Linked DNA regions of Simiduia agarivorans SA1 = DSM 21679. The protein of the gene in region 2 interacts with the protein of the main gene of each other region in a pairwise test. Links are inferred from orthologs where the notes say so. Each region holds a gene or a part of one and is shown on either strand. Other genes may lie near its edges. The genes, in order: mobA and moeA.

Region 1 (6,492 bases), 580 kb from region 2 along the record:
TCAGCGCGCCTGGGCGCGCGGGCCTTGTCGCGTGCGCAGCAACAATTGCGTGAGCGCAATCGCGCGGTGTTGCAATCGGCCGGCGAGCAGCAGCTGCAGCGTGCCATTGAGCGCGAATTTGTGCGGGTCAACAGCATAATTACCCGCGATCTGGCTCATTATCCGAGTTTGCACCGGCAAATCAGCGATACCGTCAGCAAAATCGAAAAAGACTATGAAGCCGCCATTGACACGCCGCCCATGCCGCCGGCCTGGGTAGAAGTGGTGGAAACGGTGGCAGCGATTCCGCGCAGCGGCGATGCCGCCGTGGCGAAAATTCTGGACAAGATTCACGAAACCGTGGAATCGGCACAAGCAGAAAGCCTGCAGGCGTATCAGAAAAGCAGCCAGGTATCGCACAAATTGTTGAGCCGGATGCAGCCCCTGTGGCGCAAGTTGGACGGCGATCTGGCCGATGTGAAGCAGCGGGTCGATAGCCTGGAAGACCGCGCCAGTGTGATTGATGGCTTCATGACCGAATACCGCGCTATTCGCAGCGGCGCGCAGGAAGCCATGGCGCGTCTGACCAGTTCATCGCTGACGCAGTTTTTTGTATCTGCATTAGTGTTAATTATCGCCGTGTTTGGCGGCCTGATTAACTTCCAGCTGATTGCTATGCCCATGTCGGAAATGGTGGGCGGCACCAGTTACATCGGCGCCATGAAAACCTCGGACATTGCCGCGTTGGTGATCATTATGGTGGAAATTGCCATGGGATTATTTTTGCTGGAATCCCTGCGCATCACCCATTTGTTCCCGATGATTGGCAGCATGGACGACAAGATGCGCCGGCGCATGGTGTGGATTACCTTTACCATCCTGACGGTACTGGCCACCATTGAAGCGTCTTTGGCATACATGCGGGATCTGCTGGCCCTGGACCGCGAAGCGCTCAAGCAGTCGCTGGCCGGCGCGTCGGTGGTGGAAGCGAATTTCCGCTGGATTCCCTCCGTGGGCCAGATGGTCATGGGGTTTGTGTTGCCGTTTGCGCTCGCCTTCGTGGCCATTCCGCTTGAATCTTTCATTCAATCCACGCGCACGGTTTTGGGCATGTTTGCCGAAGCAACATTGAAAGTGCTGGCCGTAGTCTGCCGATTGCTGGGCGCGGTGGTGCAGCAGATGGTGCGCTTTATCATTCACCTGTACGACCTGGTGATCATGGTGCCATTGGCGTTCGAACGTTGGATCTCGGCGGGCCGTGCACGCATGGCCAAGTCGAATGACAGCCGCACCGAACCCGGTCTGGATTATTCGGAGGTGTAACCATGACTTATTTACGCGTAAATACCGGCCTGATTATCGCCGCGCTGCTGCTCACCCTGGTGGGCTGCGGTGAAACCCGCCCGCAACACCGCGCTGTCTATTTGTTGATGGATACCTCGGGGACTTACACCGAAGAACTGGCCAAAGCGCAGGGCATCATGAACTACCTGCTGGCCACGCTCGACAGCGGCGATGCCGTGGCGGTGGCGCGCATCGACAGCGGCAGCTTCAGCGAAAAAGATATTGTTGCCAAAGCCACGTTCGATGAACGCCCGAGTGTGGCCAATCAGCAGAAGCGCGCATTCAAACAACAGCTGGATGTGTATGTGAAATCGGTGCGCCACGGCAGCCGCCACACGGACATTACCGGTGGCCTGTTACAGGCCAGTGAGTTTCTGAATGAAACCGGCGCTGGCGAAAAATACGTGCTGGTATTTTCTGATCTGGAAGAAGATCTTGAAAAAGGCCACATCCGTGACTTTCCCATTGCGCTGGAAGGCATCCGGGTGGTGGCGTTGAACGTGACCAAGCTGCGCACCGACAACATCGACCCGCGCGATTACCTGCGCCGTTTAGAGGCCTGGCAAAAGCGGGTAGTGGAGGGCGGCGGCCAATGGGCGGTGATGAATGATCTGGAGCGCCTCGACCAGCTGATCGCCGCGCGCTGATGTCAACCGGTCTGCCATTGCGATGCCAGGGACGGCGTCGCTTTTTTGGTTTGCCCAAAACACCTTCACCTTTCCCCCACCCCCGCTAAAATGCAGCCTCCCTGATTGGAGGACACTATGCCCGATATCGTCGTCATGTTTTTCCTGTTGGGGCTGGTCGCCGGCCTCGTGCGTTCAGACCTCACCATTCCCAAAGCCGCTTACGATACCCTCAGCCTGTTATTAATGCTCACCATTGGCCTTAAGGGCGGTATGTCGCTCTATGGCAATTTGCGCTGGCAGCTGATTCCCGAACTGATTGCCGTGATGGCGCTGGGTGCCATCATTCCGTTGGTGCTTTTCCCCTTGCTGCGCAAGCTGGTGCGCCTGAGTCTGGAAGATGCCGCCAGTATTGCCGCCCACTATGGTTCGGTGAGTGCCGGTACCTTTGCGGTGGCACTGGCCTATGCCGAAGCCAATGATCTGGCCATTTCGCCGGAAGTCACTCTGTATCTGGTGGCTATGGAGTTGCCTGCGATTATTGTGGGTTTGCTGCTGTACCGCCGTTACAACAAATCCGATGGCCCGGCCCAACCGTCATTGGCCAAGCTCTGGCATGAGGCCTTTACCAACCGGGGTGTGATCTTGCTGCTGGGCGGTGTGATTATAGGCTTCATGTACGGCCCGGTGCAGGGTGCTTCGGTCACCGATTTGTACACCGGTGCGTTCAAAGCGGTACTGGCACTGTTTCTGTTGGAAATGGGCCTGGTGGCGGCGGAAACCTTACGCCCCTTCCCGTGGCAGCACTGGCGTTTGCTGACCTTCGCCTTGCTGGCGCCCAGCGTGCTTTCGCTGGTGGGAATCGCCACCGGCAAAATGCTGGGGCTGGCCATTGGTGGTCAGGTGATTCTCGCCAGCTTAACCGCCAGTGCGTCTTACATTGCCGCACCGGTGGCCATCAAAGGCGCCATACCCAAGGCCGATATCGGCCTGGCCATGCTGTCATCCCTGGGGCTGACGTTCCCGTTTAACGTGATAGTGGGCATCGGCTTCTACCACTGGATTATTCTGAGCGTGTAAGCGCCTCAAAATCCTCTTGGGTGTTGATGTTGTGGAAGTGGCGTTCGTGTTCGAACGCCACCCAGCCCGCGCCCAATTCACTGGCTAAGGCCATCAGTTTCCAATTTTTATCTTGCAGCGCCCGGGTTACCTCAACCAGCAATGACCGGTGCCACACACCAAAAAGGGGATGCTTGTGCCCGCCCGCGCAGGCCAGTAACAGACGTTGTTGCCGGTATTGGTTGGCGACGGTGGACAGCAACGCAGTGTCTATGTCCGGGCAATCGGCCGGTACCGTTAATAGCCATTGTTCCGGCTGATCCTGTAACCAGCTGAGCCCGGCGTGGATGCCGCTCAATGGCCCGCAGTGGGGCTCGCGATCGGCAATGATGCTGTCATGCGACGGCCAATGAGCCGGGTAAAAGCGCGTTACATCGCCATTGGCGTTTAACACACAGCGCGTCACCTGCGGCTGCAGACGGGCACGGGTGTGGGCCAGCAGGGTGTCTCCGCGCCAGGGCAGCAGGCATTTATCCACCCCGCCCATGCGCGTGCCCTGGCCGCCGGCCACGATCCAGCCGGCCGTGTTGTGTTTACCGGGCAATGGCCTGTTATTGGGGGCGGTGAGAGTGGTCATGCTCGTCCATCGTGGGAGTGAGTGCGTATAATAAGGCAAAACTCACCCGGGTGACTGTTGTATGCAACTGGAAGACTTACGCCGCGATTACCTGATGGGCGGACTGGAAGAGGCCGATCTGGATGCCGACCCTATCAGCCAATTTGAACATTGGTTGCAGCAGGCCATCGAGCTGCAATTAAAAGACCCCACCGCCATGACTGTCGCTACGGTGGATGCCAGCGGTCAGCCATCCCAGCGCATTGTGCTGCTCAAGCAGGTGGATGCCCGGGGCTTTGTGTTTTTCACCAACTACGGTTCGCGCAAGGCGCAGGAGCTCTCCGCCAACCATAAAATCAGCCTGCACTTTCCCTGGCACGATATCGAACGGCAAGTGAAAGTGTGTGGCGTGGCCAGTAAAATCAGCGCGGCCGAATCGGCCAAGTATTTTCTGAGCCGGCCGAAAGAGTCGCAACTGGCCGCCTGGGCATCGCACCAAAGTCACCCCGTGTCGACCCGTCAGCTGCTCATGCAGCAGGTGGCGCGCATGAAAGAAAAGTTTGCCAAGGGCGACATTCCCGCGCCGGATTTCTGGGGCGGTTTTCGCGTGGTTCCGCACGAGATCGAGTTCTGGCAAGGCGGTGCCAACCGTCTGCACGACCGCTTTGTGTATCAGCGCGAGGGCGACGCCTGGACTATTGCCCGCTTGGCGCCGTAGGGGTGGGCGCCGGCAGCGAGGGTGCGGTAATGGCGGGTGCCTCGTCGGCGGGCTCGGGCGCTTTGACCAGCGCCATCAGCAGTCCGCGTTCTTCCCACAGGGTAATTTCAAAACCGCGCGCAAATTGAATGACAGGCGTGGCTTCCACGTTAATGTCGTGCAACAGTTTTTCCTGTGCATCGGTGAACGGCGCCTGGTACAGGGTGTCGTCGCCTAAACGCAACTGTGCGGCCGTTTTTCCCTGGAGGGTGCAGTAACGCGCGCCGGTGAGGCGCGCTTCCAGATCGGGTAGCATCCAGCTTTCTACCAAGGTGAAATCCAGTTGCTCCATGGCCTGGCTCAGTTGCACCACCGAGTTACCGGTCACATCCAGGGGTTTACGTTGCACGTGGTTGTCTACCACCTCGGTGGCAATGGCGGCGATGAGTGCCTTGCGTTCGGCCGCCAGCCAGTGCGCGTGTGCCATGAGCCCGAGGCCTGCAATCAGGATCGCGCCCGCCACCCACACCAGGGGATTGAACCGGCGCTTTGCTGTTGGCTGAGCCTGCAGGTGTGCGTTCAGGCCCGCCAGCTCTTCGGGGCTGAGCGATGCCGCCCCGATCTGCTCGCGCGCTGAGTGTTTCAGTGATTCGGTCATTCAGTTTGCTCCTGCCGCGCCGCCGCCGGCCATCAATCGCTGGCGCAGGCGGTGAATGCGCGCCAGTACTGTGCCCTTGGGCAGATTCAGTTCGTCAGCCACCTCCTGGGTGCTGAAGCCGAGCCAGGCCCAGAGGTAAATAATATCCCGCTGCTCGGGGCTCAGGTCCCGCCAGATGCCCGCCAGCTGCTGGCGCTGCATCACCACATCCTCCAACGCCATGCCGGTGCTGTCCACCACGGCATCGCTTATATCATCCAGCGGTTGGTGTACGGGTAGGCGTTGTTGCCGACGCCAGCGGTCGTAGTGCAGATGACGGATGACCTGGCGCAGGTAAGCCTCCAGCTGCAATGGCTGGGTGGACTTCACGCGCAGCAACCGCTCAATGGCACTGTGCAGCAGGTCCAATGCGTCTTCGCGGTGCTGGCACAGGCTGTAGGCAAAGCGGAACAGGTTCTGCCATTGGGTGTCGGTAATGGCAAGGGGCATAGCCACGGGGTTGGTCATAAAACTCTCAGTCCTCAGCTGGCGCACACTCTGGTCGAAAATGCCGGGTTTATCAACAGCCTGCTAGTGTCCTGTCTGATAATCAACGCATTACCCGGACAGGACACTGGGTACTGTGATTAAAACGCCGGGGCGGGCGATTTGATTGCCGCTTGTGACATAATCGGTTTCGTTTTGTAACCGATCGTAATGTAAAGGATTCTTTGGCGAAGGGTTCTTTTATGAAGGAGAGCAGTATGCGATTTGTGGACCTGCCCCAGTTCGGCGCAGCCGACGTGATGCGGCTCGCCGATGGCCCTGCGCCCGTTGCGGGCCCCGGCGAGGTATTGATCCGCGTGGCTGCCGCCGGCGTTAACCGGCCCGATGTGGTGCAGCGCTTGGGCCGCTACCCGGCGCCTGCCGGTCACTCGCCCATTCTGGGCCTGGAAGTGGCCGGGCACATCGCCGCCCTGGGCGACGGCGTTACCGGCTTTGCCATCGGGCAAGCAGTCTGCGCGCTCACTAATGGCGGTGGTTATGCGGAGCAGGTGACGGTGCCCGCGGGCCAGTGCCTGCCGGCGCCGGCCGGCTTGTCGCTGATTCAGGCGGCCGCTTTGCCGGAGACCCTGTTTACCGTGTGGGGCAACGTGTTTGAACGCGCACGCCTGCAGCCCGGTGAGCGGTTACTGGTGCACGGTGGCAGCAGCGGTATCGGCACTACTGCCATTCAATTGGCCGTAGCACATGGTGCCGAGGTCTACGCCACCGCCGGCAGCGCAGAAAAATGCCGGGCCTGTGAACAACTGGGCGCGCGCGCGGCCATCAATTACCGCGAGCAGGACTTCGTGACCGAGCTGAAAGCCCGCGTGCCCGAGGGCCTGGATGTGATTCTGGACATGGTGGGCGGCGACTATGTGGCGCGCAATCTGGAACTGGCGGCGGTGGAGGGGCGCATTGTGAACATTGCCTTCCTGCAGGGCCCCAAGGTCGATATCAACCTGCTGCCGGTGATGCTCAAACGCCTGAC
Region 2 (6,563 bases):
GCAATGCTGCCAAAGGCGCCGGCCAGGTCACCCATGAAGTCGGGCATCTCCACCGGGCCTTCGTTGGTATCCGCCTCTTCGTTGGTGTAGAGCGTCTGGATGGTGCCCACCATCACTTCCTTGGCAAACAGGCCTGAAAACAAACCGAGTGTGGCTTGCCAGTTATCTTCGCCAATACCGATGGGTGTGAGAGCGGGCGTGAGTTGTTTGCCAATCCAGGCGAGTGCGGAATCGGAGCTGCCCGGTGCGCCCCAGCTGCCGTCGGTTTTCACCGCGCCCAGACAGGACAATACGATCACCACGGCCATGATGCGCTTGCCGGCGCGCATCATGAAACTGTACAGACGATGGCCGGCCTGGGTGAATACATTGCGCCAGACCGGGCGGCGGTAGGACGGCATCTCCAGAATGGAGGGCTCGTGGTAGCGACCAAACAGGGTTTTGCGCAACAGCCAGGCGGAGCCCACTGCCACCAGAATGCCGAGCAGGTAAAGCGCAAAAATCGCCAGACCCGAGTGCTCGGGGAAAAATGCACTGCCCACAAACACGTATACCGACAGGCGGGCGCTGCAGGACATAAATGGCGCGATAAAAATAGTGGTCAGGCGCGCGGAGGTGGAATTGAGCGAACGTGCGGCCATCACGGAGGGCACGTTGCAGCCAAAGCCCACGATCAACGGAATGAACGCCTGGCCGGGCAAACCGATGCGGCTCATGACGCCATCGATGACGAACGCCGCCCGGGCCAGATAACCGGAGTCTTCCAACCAGCTCATGCACAGGTAGAGCGCGCCAATGACCGGGATAAAGGTGGCAATCAGCTGGATACCCGCGCCCACCCCATCGGCCAGGAAGGCAATCAGCCACGCCGGTGCGCCGGCGCTGGCCAGGGCCCAACGGGCACCTTCCACAATCCAGCTGCCGAGCCAGATATCGAAGAAATCGATAAAAATGGAGCCCACTTCCACCGAAATCATGAACAGTAAATACATCACGAACAGGAAGCTGGGAATCGCCAGTGCAGGGTGCAGTAACCAGCGGTCGATTTTCTCCGTCAGAGTGGCCTCGCCGGTAAAGCGGGTGGCGCGGTCGATCACGGCGATCAGTCCTTCCTGACTGAGGGGCTGTGTCACCGGGCCGCAGCCGCAGTCGGTATCGCAGTTGCCGTCGGTGGCCGGTGCCAGCGAGGCCGTCAGGGCCTGTTCGAGGGCGTGGTTCAGGTCGTTGATGCCAGTGTGTTTGGCGGCGGAAATCTGTACCAGCCGGCTGCCGAGCAGGGCCTTGAGTTCGGTCAGATCCAGCTGGATGCCGTGGTCTGCGAGGGCATCCATCATGTTCAGCGCAATGACCAGCGGGCGGCCGGTGGCGGCCAGCTGGGGGATCAGTTCCGCTTGCCGGCGCAATTGGGTGGCGTCCAGCACCAGGATAATGGCGTCCGGGCTCGCCGTGCGCAGATAGTCGTTGGTGACCTTGGCATCGATCGACAGCGGGCAGTCAGTGAGCATGTGCACACCGGGCAGGTCAATCAGCTCGACCTTTTCGTTGCCAACTTTGAATTCACCGATTTTCTGCTCAACCGTGACGCCGGCCCAGTTGCCGGTGCGTTGGTTGGATTTGGTGAGGACGTTGAAGAGGGTGGTTTTGCCGCAGTTAGGGCTGCCCACCAGAGCAATCTGTTTCAAGCTGTTTCCCGGAATTCAGCGCGGGCGTCAGAGCCCGCGGGGTGTTCAGGCCAGAGCGACCTCTATGTTGGCGGCATCTTCAGGGCGGATGGCGTAGAGCGCCCCCTGCACCTTGGCCTGCATGGGGCCGCGGCCCAGCGCCTTGTGCATCACTTCGATAGGCGCGCCCGGGGCAATACCCAGCTGCGCGCACTGGCTTTGTAAAACCTGGCTGTTGCTGTTGATGGCCACTACGCGGGCGGTCTGGCGGATTTTCAGCTGGTCCAGTGTCACGGGGTTGCCCTCAATACGAATAGACGATGCGTCAGAAGATGATAACCATTATCTTTTGTCATTATGTTCTTATCCTTGCGTTACATCAATAGCCGGTAAAATGTGAGTAACCTTTGGCGGATTTGGGGTATTGGACTGGTACTCGTCCGATCTGGGTTTACACTTCAGGTGGAGGTGTGACATGCAGCGAACCCGAGACATTACCGCGTTTTTCGTCAGCGATCAGGATCGCCTGAACGTATTACTGGAGGCCGCCAGCCAGGCGCAGAGTGCGGAGCAATGCCAGCAGCTCTTCATGGCGTTCCGGACGGGCTTGCGCCGGCATATCCAATGGGAAGAAAGCCTGTTGTACCCGGTGTATGAAAAAACCAAGGGTTCCTTGCAGCTGAGCCCCACCGGGCCCTTATCGGCAGATCACCGGCGCCTGGAAACACTGATGGACGCGGCGCTGGCCTATGAGTACCCGGCCGCTGCACCGGAAATCACGGCGCTCAAGGCGCTGCTTGAGCCGCACAACCAGCGCGAAGCCAGAATGATTTATCCCACCGTCGACAGCCATTGCCCGGGGCCGGAGCGCGATGCGTTGCTGGCCGAAGTGCAGGATGCACTGGCCAAGGCCGACGATCTTTACTGCCTCGGTTAACCTGGCCCCACGCTTGACCCACTGGTGGGGCCGGTTTACAGAATCCAACGGTCAAAGGGCAGTACTTCCACCGTTTCCCCTTCGGCCTGGTTACCGGCAAACTGACCGAGTTTGATGTAACAGTCGGCGCGGGTCATGGAGCTGAGTACCCCGGAGCTTTGTTCATCCTGCGGCGTAGCCACCAATTTGCCTTCCCGCGTCGTTAGTGAGCCGCGCTGAAAATCGGTGCGCCCGGGGCGTTTACGGGTGGTGGCGCCGAGTTCGGCTGGTAGGCAGAGGGGCGTTGCCGGCAATTCGCCGGCCAGCCGTTGCAGGGCCGGCAGGGCAATCTGGTGAAAGGTGAGCGCGGCCGACACCGGGTTGCCGGGCAAGCCGAAGAACCAGGCGCTGCCCAGCCGGCCAAAGGCCAGCGGTTTGCCGGGCTTCATGGCAATTTTCCAGAAGGTGATATCGCCCAGCTCGCCCAGTATGTCGCGGGTGTAGTCGGCCTCGCCCACCGAGACGCCGCCCGAACTCAGGATCAGGTCACACTCTGATTGGGCGCGCTCAAATGCCGCGCGGATGGCGGCCGGGTCATCGGCAATCAACCCGTAATCCAGGATCTCCACGTTCAGCCGGGTGAGGATGGCACTCAGCAGGTAGCGATTGCTGTCGTAGATCTGGCCCGAGGCCAGGGGCGTGCCGGGCGGGCAGAGTTCGTCTCCGGTGGATAACAGGCCCACCCGCAGGCGCCGGAATACCGGTACCTCGGCCAGGCCCAGCGAGGCCAAGAGGCCAATATGGGCCGGGCCCAGGCGAACACCAGCGCGCAGTATCTGGCTGCCTTTGTCGATGTCGCCGCCGCGGCGGCGCACGTTGGTACCGACTTTGAGTTTCTGGGGGTGGGTCAGGCGGATCTGTTCGCCTTCTACATTCACGTCTTCCTGCATCACCACCAGGTCGGTGCCTTTGGGCATGGGGGCACCGGTCATGATGCGCACGCACTGGCCACGGCCCACGTCACCGTCAAAGGCGTGGCCGGCAAAGGACTTGCCGACCTGCTTGAAGGTGGGGAACTGGTTCAGGTCGGCCGAACGCAGGGCGTAGCCGTCCATGGCGGAGTTGTCGTAGCCGGGCACGTCGATGGGCGCGTGAATGTCCTCGGCCAGAATGCGGTCGAGGGCGGTGGGCAGGGCCTGAGTTTCCGTTTCGCGAATGGCGTGGAGTTGGCGATAAATCATCGCCTCGGCTTCGTCCAGGGGCATCAGCCCGGGGGCGTCACAGCAGCCCATGGTGACCTCGGTTCAGTTAACTCATAAAGGGTAAAGGATACCGCAAACTCAGTGCTGTTGGTTGACCATCCATACGGCCGCTTCCACGCGCGAGCGCAGGCCCAGTTTTTTCAGTACATGTTTGACGTGGACTTTGACGGTGCCGTCGGAAATGTCCAGGTCGCGGGCGATGAGCTTGTTGGAAAGCCCTTTGGCGATGAGTTTGAGAATTTCATGTTCGCGGCTGGTGAGTTTGGCCAGCAGGCTGGTTTTGCTGGTTTCACCTTTGCGGATGGCTTTGGCCAGTACGTGGGTGAGTTTGTCGGAAATCACCATCTTGCCGCTGGCGGCCTGCTTGATCTGCTCCAGAATATCTTCCGGCTCCATGTCTTTTAACAGGTAACCATCGGCGCCGTAAGTGATGGCGCACACCACGTCCTCGTCGCTGTCGGATACCGTGAGCATCACGATGCGCGAGGTGACGCCGGCTTCGCGCATGGCACGCAAGGTTTCCAGCCCGTCCATGCCTTGCATGTTCAGATCCAGCACGATCAGATCTGGGTCGGTCTCTTCCGCCAGACGCAGGGCATCTTTGCCATTGCTGGCTTCGCCCACCAATGCCAGTTCGTCTTCCAATTCAATCAGCTGCACCAGGCCTTTGCGCAACAGGGGGTGGTCGTCTACTAACAGGATGCTGGTCAGGTCTGCGTTCATAGTCGTCATGCGGGTAAGTTTTTTCAGGCATTAACATGGCGAATTCGTGTGCCGGTCGCAACTGCAAACTGAATTTGGCTTGATGTAGGTCATGCTTTTGTTGCTCTTTATCGACCTAGCTGGTCGCCGGCCTACCTATTTGGTGTCTGGCGGCCTCCCGGGCCGGGGCTTATTCCGCGTGGGATGCCCGTTTGCCGATACCCCGCTGTAGGTAAACCGCCGCAGGGTTTTCTACCCCGGAGCTACTCCCCCTAGCGCATTGAGCCGTCTGAAGCCCCTCTTCATAGTGAAGCGGTAATGCCATCAATGTGGAGAGAGCAATGACTACAACCAGTGCCACCCAATCCGGTGCGCCCGCCAAAAGCGGCTACGGCCCCGGCGACAATATCAAACAATGGAATCCGGAAGACGATGCCTTCTGGGAAGCCACCGGCAAGAAAGTGGCCAACCGCAACCTGTGGATTTCCATTCCCAGTTTGCTGTGTGGTTTTGCCGTCTGGCTGTACTGGGGCATCATCACGGTACAGATGTTGAACCTGGGCTTTCCCATCGCCAAGGCGGATTTGTTTACCCTCACGGCCATTGCCGGTTTAACAGGCGCAACGCTGCGGATTCCGAGCAGTTTTTTCATCCGCTTATGCGGCGGCCGCTACACAATTTTCTTTACTACTGCGTTGCTGATGATTCCGGCACTGGGTACCGGTCTGGCGCTGCAGGACATGAACACGCCGTTGTGGGTGTTCCAGGCGCTGGCGTTTTTATCTGGCCTGGGTGGCGGTAACTTCGCCTCCTCCATGTCCAACATCAATTTTTTCTTCCCGAAAAAGAGTCAGGGCCTGGCGCTGGGCATGAATGCCGGTCTGGGCAATTTTGGTGTGACCACCATGCAAATCGTGGTACCCCTTGTGATGACCTTTGGTTTGTTCGGCGCCATGGGCGGCGACGCCATGGTGTTGAAAGAAACTTCCGGTACGCTGATTGGTAAAATCGCCGCAGGCAGCGACACCTACATCCAGAATGCCGGTTTTGTCTGGTTGCTGGTGCTGATTCCTTTGGCCTTCGCCGGTTGGTTCGGCATGAACAACCTGAACACCGAAGAGGCCACGCCTTCGCTGCCGAATCCGATCGTCGCCTTCTCGATCATCCTCGGCATGTTGGGTATTGGTTTGCTGACCGCGTTGGTGGGCCTGTGGTTGTTGTTGCCCGAAGCGGCCAATGGTTCCGGCTTTGGCGTGCCCAAAGAAATTGTGCTGGTGCTTGTGTTGGCGTCCACCCTGTTTTTGCTCAAGCTGATTCCCGGTCAGGTGAAAACCAACCTCAACCGCCAGTTTAAAATTTTCAGCAACAAACACACCTGGGTGATGAGTGTGATCTACACCATGACCTTCGGTTCCTTCATTGGGTTTGCGGCGGCCTTCCCGCTCTCGATCAAAGTGATCTTTGGTTACCAACACCTGTTGGTGGACGGCGTGATGACCCACAATACCGTCAACCCCAACGGTCCCAGCGCCCTGATGTTTGCCTGGATGGGTCCGTTCATTGGTGCGCTTATCCGTCCTTTCGGTGGCTGGATTTCCGACAAGTGGGGTGGTGCCCTGGTAACCCAGATCTGCTCTATCGGCATGGTATTGGGCGCACTGTCTGCGGCTTACTACATGCAAGCGGCCTACAGCTCGGCCACGCCCGAGCAGTACTTCGTGCCTTTCTTTGTCAGCTTCATGGTGTTGTTTGCCTCCTCCGGTATCGGTAACGGCTCCACTTTCCGCACCATCGCCATGGTGTTCCCGAAAGAGCAGGCAGGCCCCGTACTGGGTTGGACTTCCGCTGTGGCCGCTTACGGCGCCTTCTACATCCCGCAGGTCATCGGTGAACAGATCAAAGCCGCCACCCCGGAAGTGGCACTGGTGGGTTTCGCCATCTTCTACGCGGTATGTGTGGTGATCAACTGGGCCTTCTACCTGCGCAAGAGCGGTGAGTTCTACAACCCGTAACAGACCTTAA

The links.
Region 1: the proteins of moeA (region 2) and mobA interact in binary tests that used the Escherichia coli proteins (3 or more experiments, as listed by UniProt). The link is inferred for Simiduia agarivorans SA1 = DSM 21679 from one-to-one orthologs.

What each region holds. Positions count from the first base shown.
Region 1 is NC_018868.3:3,995,214-4,001,705, forward strand. The notes cover bases 1,830-4,605. They hold mobA (molybdenum cofactor guanylyltransferase), read right to left. Parts: upstream 3,646-4,605; coding sequence 3,013-3,645; downstream 1,830-3,012. Other genes in these bases: M5M_RS17855 (vWA domain-containing protein), read left to right, coding at 1,830-1,970; M5M_RS17860 (sodium-dependent bicarbonate transport family permease), read left to right, coding at 2,088-3,029; pdxH (pyridoxamine 5'-phosphate oxidase), read left to right, coding at 3,707-4,342; M5M_RS17875 (hypothetical protein), read right to left, coding at 4,320-4,605. Outside these bases: M5M_RS17850 (hypothetical protein), read left to right, coding at 1-1,302; more of M5M_RS17855, read left to right, coding at 1,305-1,829; more of M5M_RS17875, read right to left, coding at 4,606-4,979; M5M_RS17880 (RNA polymerase sigma factor), read right to left, coding at 4,980-5,486; M5M_RS17885 (NAD(P)H-quinone oxidoreductase), read left to right, coding at 5,723-6,492. UniProt on the Escherichia coli protein: Transfers a GMP moiety from GTP to Mo-molybdopterin (Mo-MPT) cofactor (Moco or molybdenum cofactor) to form Mo-molybdopterin guanine dinucleotide (Mo-MGD) cofactor.
Region 2 is NC_018868.3:3,415,757-3,422,319, forward strand. Bases 1,752-4,598 are described here. They hold moeA (molybdopterin molybdotransferase MoeA), read right to left. Parts: upstream 3,870-4,598; coding sequence 2,634-3,869; downstream 1,752-2,633. Other genes in these bases: M5M_RS15435 (FeoA family protein), read right to left, coding at 1,752-1,955; M5M_RS15440 (hemerythrin domain-containing protein), read left to right, coding at 2,137-2,598; narL (two-component system response regulator NarL), read right to left, coding at 3,918-4,562. Outside these bases: feoB (ferrous iron transport protein B), read right to left, coding at 1-1,682; more of M5M_RS15435, read right to left, coding at 1,728-1,751; M5M_RS15455 (MFS transporter), read left to right, coding at 4,883-6,553. UniProt on the Escherichia coli protein: Catalyzes the insertion of molybdate into adenylated molybdopterin with the concomitant release of AMP.